3 regions of the Cryobacterium zhongshanensis genome follow, and region 3 is predicted to be linked to each of the others. Evidence: predicted binding sites of a transcription regulator. Region 3 holds the regulator's gene; each other region holds the start of a gene.

Region 1 (6,527 bases), on a different contig from region 3:
TCTCCTGCCTCGCCAAGAACCCGGCGGATCGCCCGGCGTCGGCGGCCCACCTCGCCAGGGCCGCAACCGCCCTGCGCCGCGGTGATGTCGCACTCGCGGCCGCTTCGGTTCCCGCCGTCATGAACGGGGTCACCCCCACCATGGCGACGATGCTGATGCCCGGTGCCGGCGCGAACGCGCAGGCCACCACGCTGCTTCCTTCCGGCCTGCCGCCCGTCACTCGCGCGTCTACGGCAGCGGCCGAGGCCGCGGAAGCCAAGAAGAAGAAGAAGCCCAGCCCGTGGACCTGGCCGCTCATCGCCCTGATCGCACTGCTGGCTCTGGTTCTCATCGGCGGCATCATCGCGTTCGTTTCCCAGCAGAACAGCGGAAGCACCCCGGTCACGACGTCGAGCACGTCGAGCACTCCCTCCTCGACGCCGTCCAAGACTCCATCGCCGAGTGCGACGCCGAGTCCGACGCCGAGTGCGACCCCGACGCCCACAACGGCGGAGGTGACCGAGTCCGAGTTCATCGGCAAGACGAGCGGGGAAGCCCGCACCATGCTCCAGGGTCTGGGCTTCGTCGCCGACGTCGTCACGGGTAACGCCTCGGTCGACCCGGCCACTCAGGTCGTCGACACGGTCTACAAGGTCAACCCGACGGGCCCGGTCAAGAAGGGCGAGAAGATCACCGTCACGGTCTACGCGCCGGCCCTCGTTCCGGACACCCCGACCGCGGCTCCGACGGCGGACAAGAAGACTGTTGCCCCCGGTGGCACGGTCACCTACACCTGGACGGCCCAGTCCTGCCCCGCCGGGCAGACTCTGGCCGGGTACAAGCTCGAGGCGACCGGCGGCGCCGTAGCCTCAGCCAACCCGACCGCAGCCGGCGTCACGACGGCAGCGGTCACCGCGGGAGCAGCGCCCGGGCCCGTGACAGTCAAGTTCCTGTACTACTGCGGCCAGGTCGCCTCCGGCTGGTCGCCCTCCTCGACAGATGTCGTGGTCGCCCCGTAAGGAAGGCCGGACACTTCAGGTAAAATAGCCAAGATCTGGGTGACCAGGGGACGATGGTCGACAAGAGTGGGAGTGAGTCTGTGAGTGATGAAGGCCGCCTGCTCGCAGGTCGCTATCGAGTGGGGGCACTCATTGGTCGCGGCGGCATGTCCGACGTGCACATCGGCACCGACGCGCGGCTCGGCCGCACGGTGGCGATCAAACTCCTGAAATCCTCCCTCGCGGCCGACCCCGCCTTCCGCACCCGCTTCCGCCAGGAGGCGCAGGCCGCGGCGCGGATGGCGCACCCCACGATCGTGCGCGTCTTCGACGCAGGCGAGGAGACCGTCGGAGAACCCGGCGGCCTCGAGTCGCAGATTCCATTCATCGTGATGGAATTCGTCGACGGACGCCTGCTCAAGGACATCATCCGCGAAGGTCCCGTCCAGCCCACCGAAGCCGTGCGAATCATCGACGGCGTCCTGACGGCGCTCGAGTACTCGCACCGCGCGGGCGTCGTGCACCGCGATATCAAGCCCGGCAACATCATGATCACCAAGACCGGCCAGGTCAAGGTGATGGACTTCGGCATCGCGAGAGCCATCTCGGATTCCTCGACAACGGTCGCCCAGACCACCGCGATCCTCGGCACCGCGTCGTACTTCTCCCCGGAACAGGCCAAGGGCGAATCCGTCGACGCACGCACCGACCTGTACTCCACCGGTGTCGTCCTCTTCGAGATGCTCACCGGCCGCACCCCTTTCCGCGGCGACACCCCGGTCGCCGTCGCTTACCAGCACGTCAGCGAGACACCGGTCACCCCGAGCTCGATCAACCCCAAGATTTCTCCGGCCCTCGACGTCGTCGTGATGCGAGCCCTGGAAAAGGACCGCTTCGCCCGCTACCAGAGCGCCGTCGAATTCCGAACGGATGTCGAGATCGCCGGCTCCGGCGTGATCCCGCTGCACCGCCCCGTCGATGAAGCCTCCGCAAGCCTTTTCGGTACGCCGCCGACGGCAACCTCCGGATCGGAGCTCGCCCTCAAGCAGCTCGCCGAGGACGCCACGATGGTGCGCACCCAGCGACGCCCTCCGGTCATCTGGATCTGGGCCGGCATCCTCAGCGTCATCGTGATCGTGCTCTCCGTGATGATCTGGGCCTTCAGCCTTACCCCGAGCAGCGATCTCCCGGACAATTCCCGGAAGGTGCCCTCACTGGTCGGTGAGAGCTACGAGGCCGCCCAGAATACCCTCATCGAGTCCGACCTCGCCGCCACGATGGCCCAGGAGGCCAGCGCGACGGTCCCCAAGGACAAGGTCACGCGAACGGACCCGCCGGCCGGAACGATCGCCCAGCCGACCGATGTGATCAAGGTCTACGTGTCAACGGGTCCGCAGCCCGTGACCGTCCCGGACGTCACGAACCTGCCGATCGCCGATGCCCAGGCCGCGATCAGTGCTCTCGGGCTCGTGCCAGGTTCGATCACCAAGGAGAACTCGGCGACGATCGCACCCAACCTTGTGCTGCGTACCGACCCGGCGCTTCAGGCCAGCGCCCAGACCGGTGACACCATCAATCTCTTCATCTCCAGCGGCCTCGTCAGCCTGCCGAACCTCGTCGGCCAGTCGCTGACGGCGGCGAGTGAGCTCCTGCAGAGCCCGAGCGTGCAGCTCGTTCCGATGCCGACCCCGGACACCACCTGTGCGAGCCAGCCGGGCTCACCCGTCACCAAGCAATCCCAGGCCCCCGGCGACGTGCAACAGAAGTCCGAAGTCTCACTCACCTACTGCGCCAAGTAGCTCCCCGCCTTACCCTCCCCGGCCCGGCCCGGCCCGCGACAGCGGGTGACCGGCTGGCCTGAGCGGAGTGACCGACGCCGCACCGCTTTCGCGACGCTAGGGCGCCCACGGCGAGTCAGGCCAGCACGTTCGCGATGCAGGAGTGCACAAAGCGCCCGAGAGCATGCGTCCGGCAGGCCGCCGCAGGCGCCGCCGTGGCTAGCTCAGGAGATCCGTGCAGCCCGGCGTAGCTCGGCCGCACTGGTCCGAGGGCCGGTAATGCCTGCCCGGGCCAATCTCCTGAGTTAGCCACAGGAGCGCATGCACACACTCCCGAGAGCGTGCAACCCGCCTGGCTTACGCGACCGTCGCCGTGCCGAATTCAGGAGATGCCTGCGTCCGGGTGGGATCGGCCGCACTTGGTCCGCGGGCCCGTGGCGCTCGCCCGGGCGCATCTCCTGAATTCGGCACCTCGAGCGCCGGCACACTCGCGTGCAGGTGTGAAACTCGGAGCACCGAGGCGATAATTAAGTGAGCTAATCTCGCATTCGTGTTCGATTCGGGGTAGAATCGGGGTATGGCAGGAGCTTCGGATCCACAGTCACACACCCCGCAGACACCCGGTTCCGGGGCTGCGGGGGATCAGCCCACCACGGTGGGCCTCGTCTCCACCGAGTCGTCGGCTGAGTCGTCGGTCGCATCCGCGGAGTCGTCGGTCGAGGCGGCTCATCCGGTTGCGATTGCTGAGGGTTTCGAGGGTGTTGAGGGCCTGGCCGGCTCGGTTGCGTCGGTGCATGCGGATGCTGTCGCCCGGCTCCTCGAGGCCCAGACGGCCCTCGCGGAGGCCTTGGCGGCGATCCCGGTCGGACTGCTCAGCGATACGGAAGCCGTGACGGCGCTCAGCATGGTCGAGGCGATCGGGCGGACGGTGGATGCGGCCCGGGTGAACACCGCCACCGATGTGGATCGGCGGGCCCGAGTGCTCGACCGGGACGGGCTGGCATGGCGAATGGGCTGCAAAGGTCCGTTGGATGTGCTGACCCGGGTGACGCGGGTGTCGGCCAGGGAAGTGAAGCGACGCACCAAGCTCGGCGATGCGGTGTTGCCGCGGCCGTGCGGCGGGAGCGGCTGGTTGCCGCCGTTGTTCCCGACGGTCGGGGCCGCCCTGACCGCGGGGGAGATCGGGGTGGAGACCGCGGAGTTGATCGTGGCGGGGCTTCAGACGATCAGTCACCGGGTGGCGCCGGATGACCTGCTGACGGCGGAACGTGCTCTGGTCGCCTCGGCGGCCGGTCTGATCACCCCGGAAACCGAGAACCTCGCCGGCGCGGGGGTCCCGGCGGCTGCGGATCTGATCCGGGGCATGGTGTTGCAGTGGCAGGCGGCCCTGGACCCGGACGGCGTCCTGCCGCAGGAGGACGTGTTCGAGGCGAAGTCGAACATCGGCTTCGGCCAACTCAAGAACGGCTTGTATCCGGTGAAGGGCGGGGTCACGCCGGAACTGTTCGGGATGATGAACACCCTCTTCGACGCCTTCCTCAGCTTCCACGCGCGGCCCGCGTTCCCCACCGAGGAAGAACAGGCGCTGATGGATTCGGGGCAGATGATCCCCGGCGCCGAAACCGAAGGCACCGGAGCCGACACCGGCCCGGAGCTGGACGTGATCGAAGCCGAGCTTCGGGAACGCCGCCAGGACACCCGCACCAGCGGGGAGAAACGCGCCGACATCCTCCGCGCGTTGATCGAACATGCCGCTCGCGACCAGGACACGCCGTCGATGGGTGGGTCGGCGCCGACGGTGATGGTGCACGTGAACGCCGTCGACCTCGACTCCGGGGTCGGGGTCGGGTGGATCGACGGGGTCGAAGCACCGGTGTCGCTGAAGACGGTGCACCAACGGATCTGCGACGGCGGCTTCCAGGGGGTGTTGTTCGGGGCCAACAACCAGGTGCTGAAACTGGGCCCGGAACGGCGGTATTTCAACCGGGCGCAGCGGCGGGCGATCACCGCCCGGGACGGCGGGTGCATCATCCCCGGGTGCAAGGCCCCCGCCCACTGGGCCGAAGTGCACCATGTGAAGCCGTGGGCGAAGGACGGCCCGACGAATGTCGACAACGGGGTCCTCCTCTGCTGGTTCCATCACCACACCATCGACACGTCGGGGTGGGAGATCCGGATGGTGAAGGGCTCACCACAAGTGCGGGCCCCGGGGCTGATCGACCCGCAACGACTCTGGCGGCCACCGAACCGGCACCGCGCCCACCAGGTCCTGACCGGACCACCCAACCGCGACTGAACATCGAACCAAGGCGGACTCGACTGACCAAGGCACTTGCTGGCTCAGCGTCGCACCCGGCATCCACCACACTCGTGCGACCGCAGCGCGGCACGGCAGAGCACAGCCGCGCGGAGGTGACGTTAGGACAGCTTGAGGATGGGGTGGAGGCCCCGTGCGGTCTCCTGGGCCTCAGGGAGGCCGGTGAGGGCCAGCCAGTTGGCCAGCATGAGGTAGCCACCCTCCGTGAGGACCGATTCCGGGTGGAACTGCACACCGAGAATCGGAGCGGATGCGTGCCGGAGTCCCATGATCACGCCTCCGGCCGTGCGCGAGGTCACGACGAGGTCACTCGGGACCGTGGAATCGACGACGGCGAGCGAGTGGTATCTCGTCGCAGTGAAGGGCTGGGGAACGCCGGCGTAGAACGCGCTGTCGTCGTGCGTGACCTGACTCGTCTTGCCGTGCATGAGCTCCTCGGCGTTCGTCACCGTGGCCCCGAAGGCCTCCGCGATCGCCTGATGACCCAGGCATACGCCGAAGAGCGGCGAGCCGGCCTCGAACGCGGCCCGGACGACGGCAATGGACACTCCCGCGTCGGCGGGCTTCCCCGGCCCCGGCGAGAGCAGCACACCGTCGAACTCAGCGATGCGCGCAGCGGCTTCCTCCGGTGGGAATGCGTCATTCCGCACGACCTCTGTCTCTGCCCCCAGTTCCATCAGGTACCCGTTGAGGGTGTAGACGAAGCTGTCGTAATTGTCGATGACGAGTATGCGGGTCATGGCGTGCCGACCGTCGATTCCTGGCTGTTGACGATGGTGTCCACCCACGGGAACACCCACGTGGCGAGGACGAAGAGGACAAGAGCGACGAGCACCAGCACCTGGAGGATGCGGAGCCAGAGGGGGCCGGGAAGGACCCGCCACAGTGCTGCGTACATGATGAGCCTCCTAGCCCGCGGCCTGGGCCGCGATGATGGCGGCAAGTTCCGCTGGCGGGCCGGCCGAGATGGGTTGCCAAGAGTCGAAGACACCGTAGGCGATGATGCGTTCCGCAGTGGAGTAGAGCGGGTTGCAGCTCGTGAGGGTGATGATGCGGTCGGTCGCGGTCGCCCCCGGCGCGTGCGGGACGGCAGCGAGGACGCCGACGTCGGTCGGTTGCACGTATTCCAGGTCACGGAACCGGTACGTGTAGTACCCGTCGGCCGTCTGCACGAAAATGGGATCGCCGAGCTGCAGCTCGTTGATCAGGTGCATGCCGCCGCCATTGGCACTGCGGTGCGCCGCCACCACGAAGTTCCCGACCTCGCCCGGCATCTGGGTGCCCGGGTAATGCCCGATACCCAGCCGCGGGCTGTTGAGCACATTGAGGCCGACGCCCTCCGCGATGGTGCGCGAATACGCGGCGCCGTAGCGCGGCACGTAGAGCACGGCGAACGGCTGTGCCTCGGCAGGGGCAACGGCAACCACGGGAGTTCCGAAGCCCGACGGCTGGGCA
Region 2 (6,527 bases), on a different contig from region 3:
ACGACCGCGAGCCACGCGACGCGCGAGGACCCGTCCCGCGGCGTATCGGACCTGCTCGTGCTCCTGATCAGCCTCGCAAGCCTCGGCGCCCTCGGCCTCCTCCTCATCGAGACGCATTCCACGACGGGGGCAGCGCAGGTCGTGCTCGCCCTGGTGTCCGTGCTGAGCGTCGTCCTGTCCTGGACGCTGCTGCACACCTTGTTCACCCTGCGCTATGCCCGGCTCTACTACGAGGGAGCGGATGGCGGGATCGAGTTCAACCAGAACGAACCGCCGAGCTACGGGGACTTCGCCTATCTCGCATTCACCCTGGGGATGACCTTCCAGGTGTCGGACACCAACCTGCAGACGCACGCCATCCGGATGACGGCGCTCCGCCACGGACTGCTGTCCTACCTCTTCGGATCCGTCATCCTCGCGACGATGATCAATCTCGTCGCCGGGCTGCTGCACTGAGCGGGGACCTGGCCGTTCAGCCGGCGAACTCCCGCACGGGCAGACCGGTGATCCCGGCATCCACCCGGAACAGCGATCCGGCGAGGGCCTCTTCTCCCTCGTCGAGGCCCTCCCGGGAGGTCGTGATGAAGAGCTCGTCGAGGTTCGGTCCGCCGAAGGTGCATGCGGTGACGCGGCTCGCGGCGACCTCGACGACTGCGTCGAGCCTGCCATCCGGCGTATAGCGGTGCACGGCACTCCCGCCGTACAGGGCCACCCAGACCCCGCCCTGGCTGTCCACCGTGAGGCCGTCGGGAAAGCCGGTTTCCGCGGGGATCTCGACGAAGCTGCGGAGGCCGGTCAGGCCCGTCTCGGCGCTGTAGTCGAACACGGCGATCCGGCCGGTCGCGGTGTCGTTGTAGTAGGCGAGGGAACCGTCGGGGCTCCAGTCCAGTCCGTTGGAGATCGTCAGTCCCGTCAGGACGACGTCGACGGAGCCGTCCGGATCGAGGCGGCGAAGCGAACCGGCGCCCGGGTGCTGGTCGAATGCCATGGATCCGCAGTAGAACCGGCCGTCCGGATCGCATCCGCCTTCATTGAGTCGCAGGAGCTGGTCGCTCCAGAGCTCCCCGAGCTCGGTGATCGTGCCGTCGGTGTCCTCGAGGGCGAAACCGCGCTGCAGGGCCAGGACGGCACCGCCCGCCCGGCGTGGCCGCACGGTCACGACCATGCTGCCGACGTGCCTGCGGTGCACGGTGTCGCCGTCGAGCGAGAGGATGTCTCCCGCGAACATATCGAGCCAGCGCAGGCCGCCCCACGAGGGGGACCACACGGGGCCCTCGCCGTGGAAGGCGAGCGGATCGGTACGCTGTTCGGCCTGCATGGCTCGTGCTCAGTCGCGCAGGATCTGGACGGGAATCGCCACGGCGAGGGCCACGCAGAGGATCCCGCCGAAGAAGATCGGCAGCTGGCCGGCGGTGACGGTGAAGGCGAACCCGAAGAGCCACAGTCCGAAGACGAACACGGCCATCGCGAAGATGAAGGCGACAACATTCATGGGAAGAGTCCTTTCCAGAGCGGCCCGGCCGTTCCGCGCCACCACGAGCGTAACCGGTCGCGGTACGGGCGCGGGGGCCGGATCGTCACCGGCCGGAGGGCCGGCGGCCGGATCAGGCCACTGGTTCGATCAGTTCCGGACCGTTGCCGCTGAGCGGTGCGACCTCATGGAACCGCAGTCCCTCCACCGACTCCGCAGAGGCGCCGACAGCAGCGTCCACGAACTCCTGATCGCCGACGGTGTGCGGGTCGAGCCATTGGTCCCAGGTCTCCTCCGGGAGCACGACGGGCATCCGCTCGTGAAGTCCCCTCAGGCGGCCGGTCGCCTCCTGGGTCAGGATCGTCGCGCTCAGCACCCAGCGCGCCGGGTCGTCTTCCGCGAGGTCCGGGTTGCGCCACCAGGCATAGAGACCGGCGAGGGCGAGGGGCAGCCCGTCTTCCGAATGCACGAAATACGGGGTCTTGACGGTGCCCTCTGTGCGCCATTCATAGTAGCCGGTGGCCGGAACGAGGGCGCGCCTGGACGCAAGCGACGGCTGGAACGTGGCCTTCTCCCCCACGGTCTCCGACCGGGCGTTGAAGGTCGGGAACTTCGACACGAGTGCCGTTGCGAACGAGGGCACGAGCGACCAGCGTGCAGACTCGAGCCTGCGCACGACACTGCCGGATTTCGCCGACTCGAGCACGATCGGAATCCGCTCGGTCGGCGCGATGTTCCACGACGGCTCCGGGAGGTTCTCGCCCTCGTGCTCGACGTCGAACATCGCGGCGAGGTCCGGCGCCGTGTCCGTGATGATGAATCGACCGCACATGACTTCAGGCTAGCGCGACCCACCGACATCCCTCGCCCGGGGCTCCCCCAGGTGCTGCGCCCGCACCCGACCCCCTTGACTTAATCGAAAGTCTGTTCGAATATAGTGAGGTGTCCCGTCTTCCCGTCCCCCGCACCGGAGCCGGCTCGCGAGAGGTCGCGGCCGGGCTCCAGTCGCGCATCCGCGGGATGGAATCCACGAGGCTCGGGCTCGAGACACGGCCGGCCGCTGCGGGATTCGAGGGCCTCCTGCCCGGAGGGGCGCTCAGGCCCGGCGCGGTCTACGCCGTGGACAGCTCCATCTCCCTCCTCCTCGCCCTGCTCGCCGGGCCGTCCGTCGCCGGGTCGTGGTGCGGGATCATCGGCCTGCCCGATCTCGGTCCCGAGGCGGCGACGAGCCTGGGAATCGACCTGGCGCGTCTCGTCCTGGTGCCTGCACCCGGCGACCACTGGCTCACGGTCACGGCTGCCCTCGCCGACGTGCTTCCCGTCGTCGCGGTCCGGCCGCCGCGGCGCGTGTCGGAGACCGAGGCCTCCCGCCTCGGCGCCAGGCTCCGGCAGCGCGGGTGCACGCTCCTCGTCGCCGGAGAGTGGCCGCAGGCGGAGGCGCGGCTCTCCCTGCGCACGAACACCTGGTCCGGGCTCGGGTTCGGCCACGGCCACCTGACCGGACGAGAGGTCCTCGTCGCCGCATCCGCGCGCTCGGGCCTCCCCCGCACCGCACGGATGTCGCTGGCCGGCCTGTCGTCGGATGCCCCGGCCGACCAGGACTCCCGACCCGATGTCGAGCTCCCCGCACTGCGGTACGGCGAGGCGGTATGACGATGACCGCGCTCACCGGCTCGCTCACCGGCTCGCTCACCGGCCCCGCCAACGACCCGGGTGTCGGGCGAACATCCGGACCCGATCGGACCATCGTGCTGTGGTGCCCGGACTGGCCGGTCACGGCGGCCCGGGCGCGGGCGGGACTCCCCGCGGATGCCCCGGTCGCGCTCCTCGACAGGGGAACCGTGTTCGCGTGCTCGACGGCCGCCCGCGGGGCCGGGGTGCGGCGAGGACTCACCGTTCGTGAGGCCCAGTTCCGCTGCCCTGACCTCATCGCGCTCGGCTACGACCGCGTGCTCGACGATCGGGCGTTCGAGCCGGTCATCGAACGCCTCGAGGACATGACGCCCGGGGTGCAGGTACTCCGGCCAGGCCTGTGCGCCGTCCGCTCCCGCGGGCCGGCCCGCTTCTACGGGAGCGAATGGGCTGCCGCTGAGACGCTGATCGCCTGCGTCGCCGCACTCGGGATTCCCGGCGCCCGGGCCGGCATCGCCGATGGCGCCTTCGCCGCGGAACAGGTCGCCAGGGACGCGGGCACCGCCCCCGTGAGGGTCGTCCCGCCCGGCGGCTCCGCGGCCTTCCTCGCCGTCCGTCCGGTGACCACGCTCGTCGACGCAGGTCTCATCGACGGGGAACTCGCGACCCTGCTCCGTCGACTCGGGGTGCACACCCTGCGGGACTTCGCGGCGCTCCCCGCCGACCGGGTCCGGCACCGCTTCGGGGCGGCAGCCGCACGCGCCCACCGGATCGCCGGGGCGACCGATGACAGCAGGGTCGTACCCCGCGTCCCGCCCCGGCACCGGGAGGTGGCCTTCGACTGGGAACCCCCGCTCGACCGCGTCGACCAGGTCACCTTCGCCATCCGCGCCGGACTCGACGACTTCGTCAGGGCCCTCGCCGCTTCGCGCCTCGTCTGCACGGAGGTCACTATCGAGGTCTGCACCGACTCCGCAGCGGGAGTCGGAGCCGTCCAGACCCGGTCGTGGCGACATCCGCGCTGGTTCACCGGCGCCGACATCGCGGACCGGGTGCGCTGGCAGTTGCAGGGCGCTGGCCCCGGTGCGAGCGAGCTCGAGGCCGCCATCACGCGGGTCCGGGTCATCCCCGAGCGGGTGGACTCGACCGCCGATCACGAGCAGGGGCTCTGGGATTCCGGGCCCGACGAAAGAATCCACCACGCGCTCACCCGCGTGCAGGGCCTGCTCGGGCACGACGGTGTGCTCACCGCGGTCCCCGGCGGCGGACGGCTGCTCAGGGACCGCCGGGTGCTCGTTCCCTGGGGCGACGCGCCCCCGGCCGGCCAGGTCCAGCCCGCGGCCGCGCGCGAACGCGCAGCCGCGGCACCCTGGCCCGGCCGGCTTCCCGGGCTCTCCCCTGCGACGGTCTTCACCGACCCGCCCCCGGTCCTGCTCCTCGCGCCGGACGGCGCCTCCGTCGGGGTCGACGACCGCGGCGTCCTCTCCGGAGCCCCGGCGTCCTTCTCGCCCGGCCTCCGGCAGGAGGACCTCGGCGCCGTCACGGCCTGGGCCGGACCGTGGCCTCTCGTCGAGCACTGGTGGGATCCCGTCAGGGCGCACCACTCGCAGCGCCTCCAGCTCGTGGACGCGTCGGGAACGGCGTGGTTGCTGCTCCTCGAGGCAGCCGGCTGGGTCGCGGAGGCCCGGTATGACTGAGAACCCGATGACTGAGGATGCGATGACCAAGGATGCGATGACTGAGAATGCGATGACCGGCGACCCGATGGCTGAGGTCGCCGGCTGATGGGCTGGAGCAATCCCCCGATCCCGTGGTCCGAACTCGAGCGCGCCCTCTCGGACCGGCGCCGTCCCGGCGGACCGCCACCAGGAGCCGACGGCGGCGACAGCCCGGCGTGGTCGAGCAAGCGCCGACCATACGCCCCTGCCCCGCCGATGCCGCCCGCGGGCCCTGCCGCCGAGGCTGCCGTCGTGCCGTACGCCGAGCTGCACGCGCACTCCAACTTCAGCTTCCTCGATGGTGCGAGTTCCCCGGAGGCCCTGCTCGAGGAAGCTTCGAGACTCGGACTCTCCGCTCTCGCCCTGGCCGACCACGACGGGCTCTACGGCGCCGTTCGCCTCGCCGAGACGGCCGAGAGCTTCCCAGGCATCGCCACGGTCTTCGGCGCCGAGCTCTCCCTCGGCCTCACCGAGCCCCAGAACGGCAGCGCGGACCCGGCCGGCACCCACCTGCTCGTGCTGGCCCGCGGCCAGGCCGGCTACCACCGCCTCTCCGGTGCCCTCACGAACGCGCATCTCGCCGGCGGGGAGAAGGGCCGCCCGGTGTACGACCTGGAGGAGCTCGCGGCCCGGGCCGACGGTACCTGGGCCGTGCTGACCGGATGCCGCAAGGGCGCCGTCCGCCGGGCGCTCGCCGCGGGGGGCCCCGCTGCCGCGGCACGGGAACTGGGCGCGCTCGTGCGCCTCTTCGGCAGGGACAACGTTTTCGTGGAACTGTACGATCACGGCTACCCGGCGGACAGTGCCGCCAACGACGTCCTCGCGGGACTCGCCGGTGAAGCCGTTCTGCCGGTGCTCGCCACGAATGCCGTGCACTACGCCACCCCGGCGGGCTCCCGGCTCGCAGCGGCGCTCGCGTCCGTGCGCGCCCGGCGCAGCCTCGATCAGATGGACGGCTGGCTCGCCGGCTCCGACGGGGCGCACCTGCGCAGTGGAGCCGAGATGGCCGCCCGATTCGCGCGCTATCCCGGCGCGGTCGCGAACACGGTTCCGCTCGCGGCCGAGCTCGCCTTCTCGCTCCGCAGGGCCCGCCCTCGCCTGCCGCGTCAGGACGTCCCTGCCGGGCACACGCCGATGACGTGGCTGCGCTCTCTCGTGATGGACGGCGTGGCCGAGAAGTACCCGGGCGCCTCCCCGTCGGTGCTCGAGCGCATCGAGAAGGAGCTCGCGGTCATCGAGGCCAAGGATTTCCCCGGCTACTTCCTGATCGTGCACGACATCGTCCGGTTCGCGCGCAGTCGCGGCATCCTCTGCCAGGGCCGCGGCTCCGCGGCGAACTCCGCTGTCTGCTTCGTGCTCGGCATCACCGCCGTCGACTCGATCTTCTACCGGCTTCCCTTCGAACGCTTCCTGTCGAGCCTCCGGGACGAGGAACCGGACATCGACGTCGACTTCGACTCCGACCGGCGCGAGGAGGTCATCCAGTACGTCTACGGCCGCTATGGCAGGCTCAACGCCGCGCAGGTCGCGAACGTCATCACCTACCGGCCGAAGATCGCCGTGAGGGACATGTCCAAGGCTCTCGGTTTCAGCACCGGGCAGCAGGACGCCTGGTCCAAGCAGGTCGAGCGCTGGGGCGAGGCCGTGTCGAGCCCGGAGCACGACATCCCCCCGCTCGTGACCGACCTCGCCGAACAGATCCTCGG
Region 3 (6,527 bases):
GACCCTCGGCCACCTCGCCCAGCGCCCGGCGATCTTCGTCGCCGCTCCCTACGGCAGCCTCGACGACGCCCTGCCCGTGCTCGCCGCCGCACCGATCGAAGCCATCGGCCTCGACCTCGTCCGCGGCGCCCTGCCCGCGGCCGTCCCCGGCCTCGAGGGGAAGACGCTCGTCGCCGGTGTCATCGACGGGCACAACATCTGGCGCGGCGACCTGGCGGATGCCTTCGCCCACCTCGACGAGGTCAGCGTCCTGTCACCGCGGGTCGCCGTCTCGACCTCGACGAGCCTGCAGCACGTCCCGCACACGGTCACCGACGAGTCCGCGCTCGGTGCAGACCTCGTGAGCTGGCTCGCCTTCGCCGACGAGAAGGTCGGCCAGGTCGCGACCCTGGCCCGCGGCCTGGCCGACGGCCGGGAGGCCATCGACGCCGAGCTCGACGCCGCGACCAGAGCCCTCGCCGCCCGCCGCATCGCCCCCGGAGTGCGCGACGGTGCCGTCAGGGCCCGCGCCGCAGCGCTCACCGCCGACGACTTCACCCGCGGGGAGTACGCCGACCGCCTCGCCGCCCAGGAGACCGCCCTCGCGCTGCCCTTCCTGCCGACGACGACGATCGGCTCCTTCCCGCAGACCGGGGAGATCCGCCGCGCCCGCGCCCGTTTCCTCACGGGAGTGCTCGACGCAGACGAGTACCGCGACCTGATGCGCGCGGAGATCGCCCGGGTCGTCGACCTCCAGGAGGAGATCGGCCTCGACGTGCTCGTGCACGGCGAACCCGAGCGCAACGACATGGTGCAGTACTTCGCCGAGAACCTCGACGGCTTCGCGGTCACCGAGAACGGCTGGGTCCAGTCCTACGGCAGCCGGTGCACGCGACCGTCCATCCTGTGGGGCGATGTCTCGCGCCCGAAGCCGATCACCGTCGAGTGGTCGACCTACACGCAGGGCCTCACCGCGAAGCCGGTCAAGGGCATGCTGACCGGACCGGTCACCATCCTCGCCTGGTCCTTCGTGCGGGACGACCAGCCCCTCGGCGAGACCGCCCGTCAGGTCGCCCTCGCCCTCCGCGACGAGATCGCCGACCTCGAGGCCGCCGGAATCGGCATCGTCCAGGTCGACGAACCCGCCCTGCGCGAACTGCTCCCGCTCAAGAAGGCCGGGCACGCCGACTACCTGGACTGGTCCGTCGGTTCGTTCCGGCTCGCGACGGCGGGGGTGCTGGATGCCACCCAGATCCACACCCACCTCTGCTACTCCGAGTTCGGCGTCGTGATCGACGCCATCCGCAACCTCGACGCCGACGTGACGAGCATCGAGGCGGCCCGCTCCCGGATGGAGGTCGTCGCGGACATCCAGGCCAACGGTTTCGACCACGGCATCGGGCCGGGCGTCTACGACATCCACTCGCCGCGGGTGCCGAGCGTCGCCGAACTCACGGAGCTGCTCGACCGTGCCGTTGCGGCCATCCCGGTCGGGCAGGTCTGGGTGAACCCGGACTGCGGGCTCAAGACCCGCGGTTACGCCGAGACGGTCGAGTCCCTGACCAACATGATCGAGGCGACCCGGATCGTGCGTGCGCGCCTCGCCGAGCGGGTGCCCGCCCGCGCCTGAGCTGTCCCGGGGGCGAGCCCGTGCCGCGCAAGACGCGCCAGTTCCGCTGCTTCGCGCCAGGTCCGGTTCTCTGCGCTCCAGTTTCGCCGCTTCGCGCCAGGCATGCCTGGCGCGAAGCGGCGCAAATGGCGCGCCTACTGAGAGCGAGCGCTGGAGCGCGGGCGCCGGGCTGCCGGGAGCGCCGGACTAAAGGGAACGCAGAACGGCGACGATCTTGCCGAGGATCTCGGCGTGGTCGCCCAGGATCGGCTCGAAGTTGGTGTTCCTCGGCAGCAGCCAGGTGTGGCCGTCACGCTGCCGGAACACCTTCACCGTCGCCTCGCCGTCGAGCATCGCGGCGACGATCTCGCCGTTCTCCGCGGTCTTCTGCTGGCGGACGACGACCCAGTCGCCGTCCATGATCGCGGCGTCGATCATCGACTCGCCGACGACCTTGAGCATGAACAGTTCGCCCTTGCCCACGAGCTGGCGCGGGAGCGGGAAGATCTCGTCGACCTGCTGGTCGGCCATGATCGGCACACCGGCGGCGATCCGTCCGACGAGCGGCACCATCGCCGCGTCGCCGACCGGGGTGCCCTGCTGGAAGTTCTCCGCGGCTCCCGCCGCGGTGTCCTCCGGCGACTGCGGCAACTCGATCAGGACCTCGAGCGCCCGTGGCCGGTTCGGGTCCCGGCGCAGGTAACCGCTGAGCTGGAGCTGGTTGAGCTGGTGGGTGACACTCGAGAGCGACGACAGACCGACGGCGTCACCGATCTCGCGCATGCTCGGCGGATAGCCCCTCTGCCCGACGGAGCGCTGGATCACGTCCATGATCGCGCGCTGCTTGTCGCTGAGGCTCTTCCTCCGTCGCGTGCCGCCTCGTTCAGGGGATCCGCCGCTGAACTGGGTCACGCTGTCCGGGGTCACGCTGTCCTGGGTCACGATGTCGCTCCTGTCGGTGGCGGTGGGCGGGTGGTGGTCGGTCGCCGCGGCGGATGCCGTGAGGCGACCGTATCCGAATGTCAGTGGTCGCTGGTTGAGTTCAGACCAGTCAATCGAAACTGTAACCAGCGTGGGGCGAAAGAGAGACATTCATTCGAGTGTGTCGTGTACTTCACCCCAATAATAACCGGAGAAAGTCTTGATTGTTCGAACAATCGAATATATATTCGGAACATAGCTTCGTATCCGGCTCTCCCGGCCGAGAGCCGGATACGAATACACAGGAGGCAGACATGAGCACAACAATCGAGCTGGTCCCGGGGGCGCACACCCGGCTGCGCATCACGCGGCGCGGTCGTGCCGTGCTGACCGCCGCCGCCGCCGTTCCCCTCGTCGTGGGCGCCCTCGCGCTCGCACTCAACGGCGGCCTCGCCGCCGCAGACGGCAGCACGCTGAGCGGCAGCGGCGCGAGCGACAGCGCAACGACGTTCGACTACGTCACGATCCAGTCGGGCCAGTCCTTGTGGCAGCTCGCCGAGCACATCGCGCCCTCCGCCGACCCGCGCGAGGTCATCGCCGACATCGTCAACCTGAACCAGCTGCCCTCCGAGAGCGTGCAGCCCGGCCAGCGCCTGGCCCTTCCCGCCGAATACTGAGCCCGCCGATTACTGAGCCGGCTGAACACCGAGCAGGCTGAACGCCGAGTCGGCTGATTACTGAGCGGGCTGAATGCACGGGGAGCCGAGCACGGGGCCGGCTGAATACTGAACCATCGTCAACATGCCCACCGGTATTATGGGGGGAGTGACCAGTCTCAACGACCTGCCCCTCCGCGACAACCTGCGCGGGCTCACTCCCTACGGGGCGCCCCAGCTGCACGTGCCGGTCGCTCTCAATGTGAATGAGAACACCCACGGCATCCCCGAGGACGTGGCCGTCGACATCGCGGCCGCACTGGCCGCCGCGATCCGGGGGATCAACCGGTACCCGGACCGGGAATTCACCGAACTGCGCGAGGCGATGGCCCGCTACCTGGGACACGGTCTCACCCGCCAGAACATCTGGGCCGCCAACGGCTCCAATGAGGTTCTCCAGCAGGTGCTCCAGGCCTTCGGCGGTCCGGGACGCACCCTGCTTGGTTTCGCCCCCACCTATTCGATGTACCCGCTGCTCGCCTCGGGCACCGGGACGCGCTGGATCGCCGGTGACCGCGACGCCGACTTCGAACTCACCCCGAGGCGCGCCGTCGAGTGGGTCAATCGCGTCAATCCCGACCTCGTCTTCCTGTGCTCCCCGAACAACCCGACCGGCACCCCGCTCTCGCTCGATGTGATCGCCGCCGTCTATGACGCCTGCGACGGGATCGTGGTGGTCGACGAGGCCTACGCCGAATTCGCCCCGGTGGGGACGGCATCCGCTCTCACCCTGCTGCCCGGGCGGGAGCGCCTGCTGGTCTCCCGCACGATGAGCAAGGCCTTCGCGTTCGCCGGCGCCCGGGTGGGCTACCTCGCGGCCGACCCTGCCGTGACGGATGCGCTCCGGCTCGTGCGCCTGCCGTACCACCTCTCCGCGCTGACCCAGGCGGCGGCCGTTGCCGCATTCGCGCACACGCCCGAAATGCTGCGCATGGTCGACGACATCCGCGGCCAGCGCGACCGTCTCGTCACCGAACTGCGCCGGCTCGGATACCAGCCCCTCCGCAGCGGCAGCAACTTCGTGCTCTTCGGCGGTGTCTCCGACCCGCGCGGCACGTTCGAGGCGCTGCTTGCCGAGGGCATCCTCGTGCGCGACGTCGGGATCCCCGGCCACCTGCGAGTCACCGCCGGCACCGAGCGCGAGACGACTGTCTTCCTCGACGCCCTCGAGGCACTGGGCCACGCGTAACCGTCCGGGCCAATAAACTAGCCGCATGAGCTCACAGTCACCGGCCGCACAGTCATCGACCGCACAGGCCCGCATCGCACACCTGCGGCGGGAGACCAGCGAGTCGAGCATCGACCTGACGATCAACCTCGACGGCACCGGCGTGTCCGACATCCACACCTCGGTACCGTTCTACGACCACCTGCTCACCGCGTTCGCCAAGCACTCCCTGACCGACCTCACCGTGCGGGCCTCGGGAGACATCGAGATCGATGTGCACCACACCGTCGAAGACGTCGGCATCGTGCTCGGCCTCGCCATCCGGCAGGCGCTCGGAGACAAGTCCGGCATCTCCCGCTACGGCGACGCCCTCGTGCCGCTCGACGAGGCCCTCGCCCAGGCCGTCGTCGACATCTCGGGACGCCCGTACCTCGTGCACACCGGGGAGCCGGCCGGGTTCGAGTTCCACCTGATCGGCGGTCACTTTACCGGCTCGATGGTGCGCCACGTCTTCGAGGCGATCGCGTTCAACGCCGCCCTCACCGTGCACGTCACAGTGCTCGGAGGCCGCGACCCGCACCACATCGCCGAGGCCGAGTTCAAGGCCTTCGCCCGCGCGTTCCGCCAGGCCAAGGCCTACGACCCGCTCGTCTCCGGCGTGCCGTCGACCAAGGGCGCCCTGTGACGAGCGTCGTCGTCTTCGACTACGGCACGGGCAACGTGCACTCGGCCGTCAAGGCGCTCGAACTCGCCGGGGCCGACGTGACCCTGACGAGCGACCGCCGTACCGCCCTCGAGGCGTCCGGTCTCGTCGTACCCGGCGTCGGGGCCTTCAGCGCCGTGATGGGCGCCCTCACCGCCGTGCGCGGAGACGAGATCGTCGACCGCCGCATCGCCGGGGGACGCCCGGTGCTCGGCATCTGCGTGGGCATGCAGGTTCTGTTCGAGCACGGCGTCGAACGCGGCTCCGACACCGAGGGACTCGGCGAATGGCCGGGCACCGTCACCCAGCTGCCCGCGAAGATCCTGCCGCACATGGGCTGGAACACCGTTACCCCCGACCCGGACTCGCGCCTCTTCGCCGGCATCGAGGACGAGCGGTTCTACTTCGTGCATTCCTTCGCCGCCCAGGAGTGGACGCTCGAGGTCACGCCGCCGTTCCCACGCCCCCGGCTGACCTGGGCGGAACACGGCGGACCGTTCCTCGCCGCTGTCGAGAACGGACCGCTGTCCGCGACCCAGTTCCACCCGGAGAAATCCGGTGAGGCCGGCATCCGCCTGCTGAAGAACTGGATCGGCACCCTGCGGGACTGACCGTCCCCGTTCGCTTCTGTTCGGCGGCCCGGCCGCACCACCATCACTGATCTGAGGACTACCGTGACTGAAACCACCACCCGCCTCGTCCTGCTCCCGGCCGTCGACGTCGCAGACGGCAAGGCCGTGCGTCTCACCCAGGGTGAGGCCGGCACCGAGACCAACTACGGAGACCCCGTCGACGCCGCCCTCGACTGGGCGCGCCAGGGCGCCGAGTGGCTCCACCTCGTCGACCTCGACGCCGCCTTCGGGCGCGGCACCAACACCGAGGTGATCAGCCGGGTCATCCGCGAGGTCACCGGAGTCAAGATCGAACTGTCCGGCGGTATCCGTGACGATGCTTCCCTGCAGGCGGCGCTCGGCGCGGGTGTCAGCCGGATCAACCTCGGCACCGCAGCCCTGGAGAACCCGGACTGGGCCGCGCGCGCTATCTCCGAGCACGGTGACCAGGTCGCCGTCGGCCTCGACGTGCGCGGCACGACCCTCGCCGCCCGCGGCTGGACGAAGGAGGGCGGCGATCTCTGGGAGGTGCTCGCCCGCCTCGAAGAGGCCGGCTGTTCCCGCTACGTGGTGACCGACGTCACCAAGGACGGCACCCTGCAGGGTCCGAACCTCGACCTGCTCCGTCAGGTGCTCGAGCACACCGACCGGCCCGTCGTCGCCTCCGGCGGCATCTCGAGCCTGGCCGATCTCGTCGCCCTGCGCGAACTGGTCCCGCTCGGACTCGAAGGAGCGATCGTGGGCAAGGCGCTCTACGCCGGCGCCTTCACCCTCGGTGAGGCCCTGGATGTCGCCGGCCGTTAATCTCGGATCGACCGGC

The links. The regulator LexA, encoded in region 3, represses DNA repair genes until DNA is damaged. The targets are predictions, from matches to a motif close to TCGAACANNTGTTCGA.
Region 1: MQH31_RS15510 (HNH endonuclease signature motif containing protein) is a predicted target of LexA. The motif match lies at 3,298-3,313, and genes of this name have one in related genera.
Region 2: imuA' (DnaE2-dependent mutagenesis accessory factor ImuA') is a predicted target of LexA. The motif match lies at 2,388-2,403, and genes of this name have one in related genera.

What each region holds. Positions count from the first base shown of each region.
Region 1 is NZ_JALGAR010000004.1:295,756-302,282, forward strand. Features, by position in the region: gene MQH31_RS15500 (serine/threonine-protein kinase) at 1-998, shown strand, start outside; gene pknB (Stk1 family PASTA domain-containing Ser/Thr kinase) at 1,052-2,776, shown strand; gene MQH31_RS15510 (HNH endonuclease signature motif containing protein) at 3,333-5,051, shown strand; gene MQH31_RS15515 (anthranilate synthase component II) at 5,174-5,812, opposite strand; gene MQH31_RS15520 (hypothetical protein) at 5,809-5,970, opposite strand; gene MQH31_RS15525 (class E sortase) at 5,981-6,527, opposite strand, start outside.
Region 2 is NZ_JALGAR010000001.1:1,677,474-1,684,000, reverse strand. Features, by position in the region: gene MQH31_RS07645 (DUF1345 domain-containing protein) at 1-456, shown strand, start outside; gene MQH31_RS07640 (SMP-30/gluconolactonase/LRE family protein) at 473-1,318, opposite strand; gene MQH31_RS07635 (hypothetical protein) at 1,328-1,492, opposite strand; gene MQH31_RS07630 (SOS response-associated peptidase) at 1,605-2,303, opposite strand; gene imuA' (DnaE2-dependent mutagenesis accessory factor ImuA') at 2,414-3,124, shown strand; gene MQH31_RS07620 (DNA polymerase Y family protein) at 3,127-4,800, shown strand; gene MQH31_RS07615 (error-prone DNA polymerase) at 4,888-6,527, shown strand, end outside.
Region 3 is NZ_JALGAR010000010.1:32,331-38,857, reverse strand. Features, by position in the region: gene metE (5-methyltetrahydropteroyltriglutamate--homocysteine S-methyltransferase) at 1-1,609, shown strand, start outside; gene lexA (transcriptional repressor LexA) at 1,796-2,419, opposite strand; gene MQH31_RS20115 (LysM peptidoglycan-binding domain-containing protein) at 2,824-3,186, shown strand; gene MQH31_RS20110 (histidinol-phosphate transaminase) at 3,326-4,414, shown strand; gene hisB (imidazoleglycerol-phosphate dehydratase HisB) at 4,440-5,078, shown strand; gene hisH (imidazole glycerol phosphate synthase subunit HisH) at 5,075-5,707, shown strand; gene priA (bifunctional 1-(5-phosphoribosyl)-5-((5-phosphoribosylamino)methylideneamino)imidazole-4-carboxamide isomerase/phosphoribosylanthranilate isomerase PriA) at 5,771-6,511, shown strand; gene MQH31_RS20090 (SseB family protein) at 6,495-6,527, shown strand, end outside.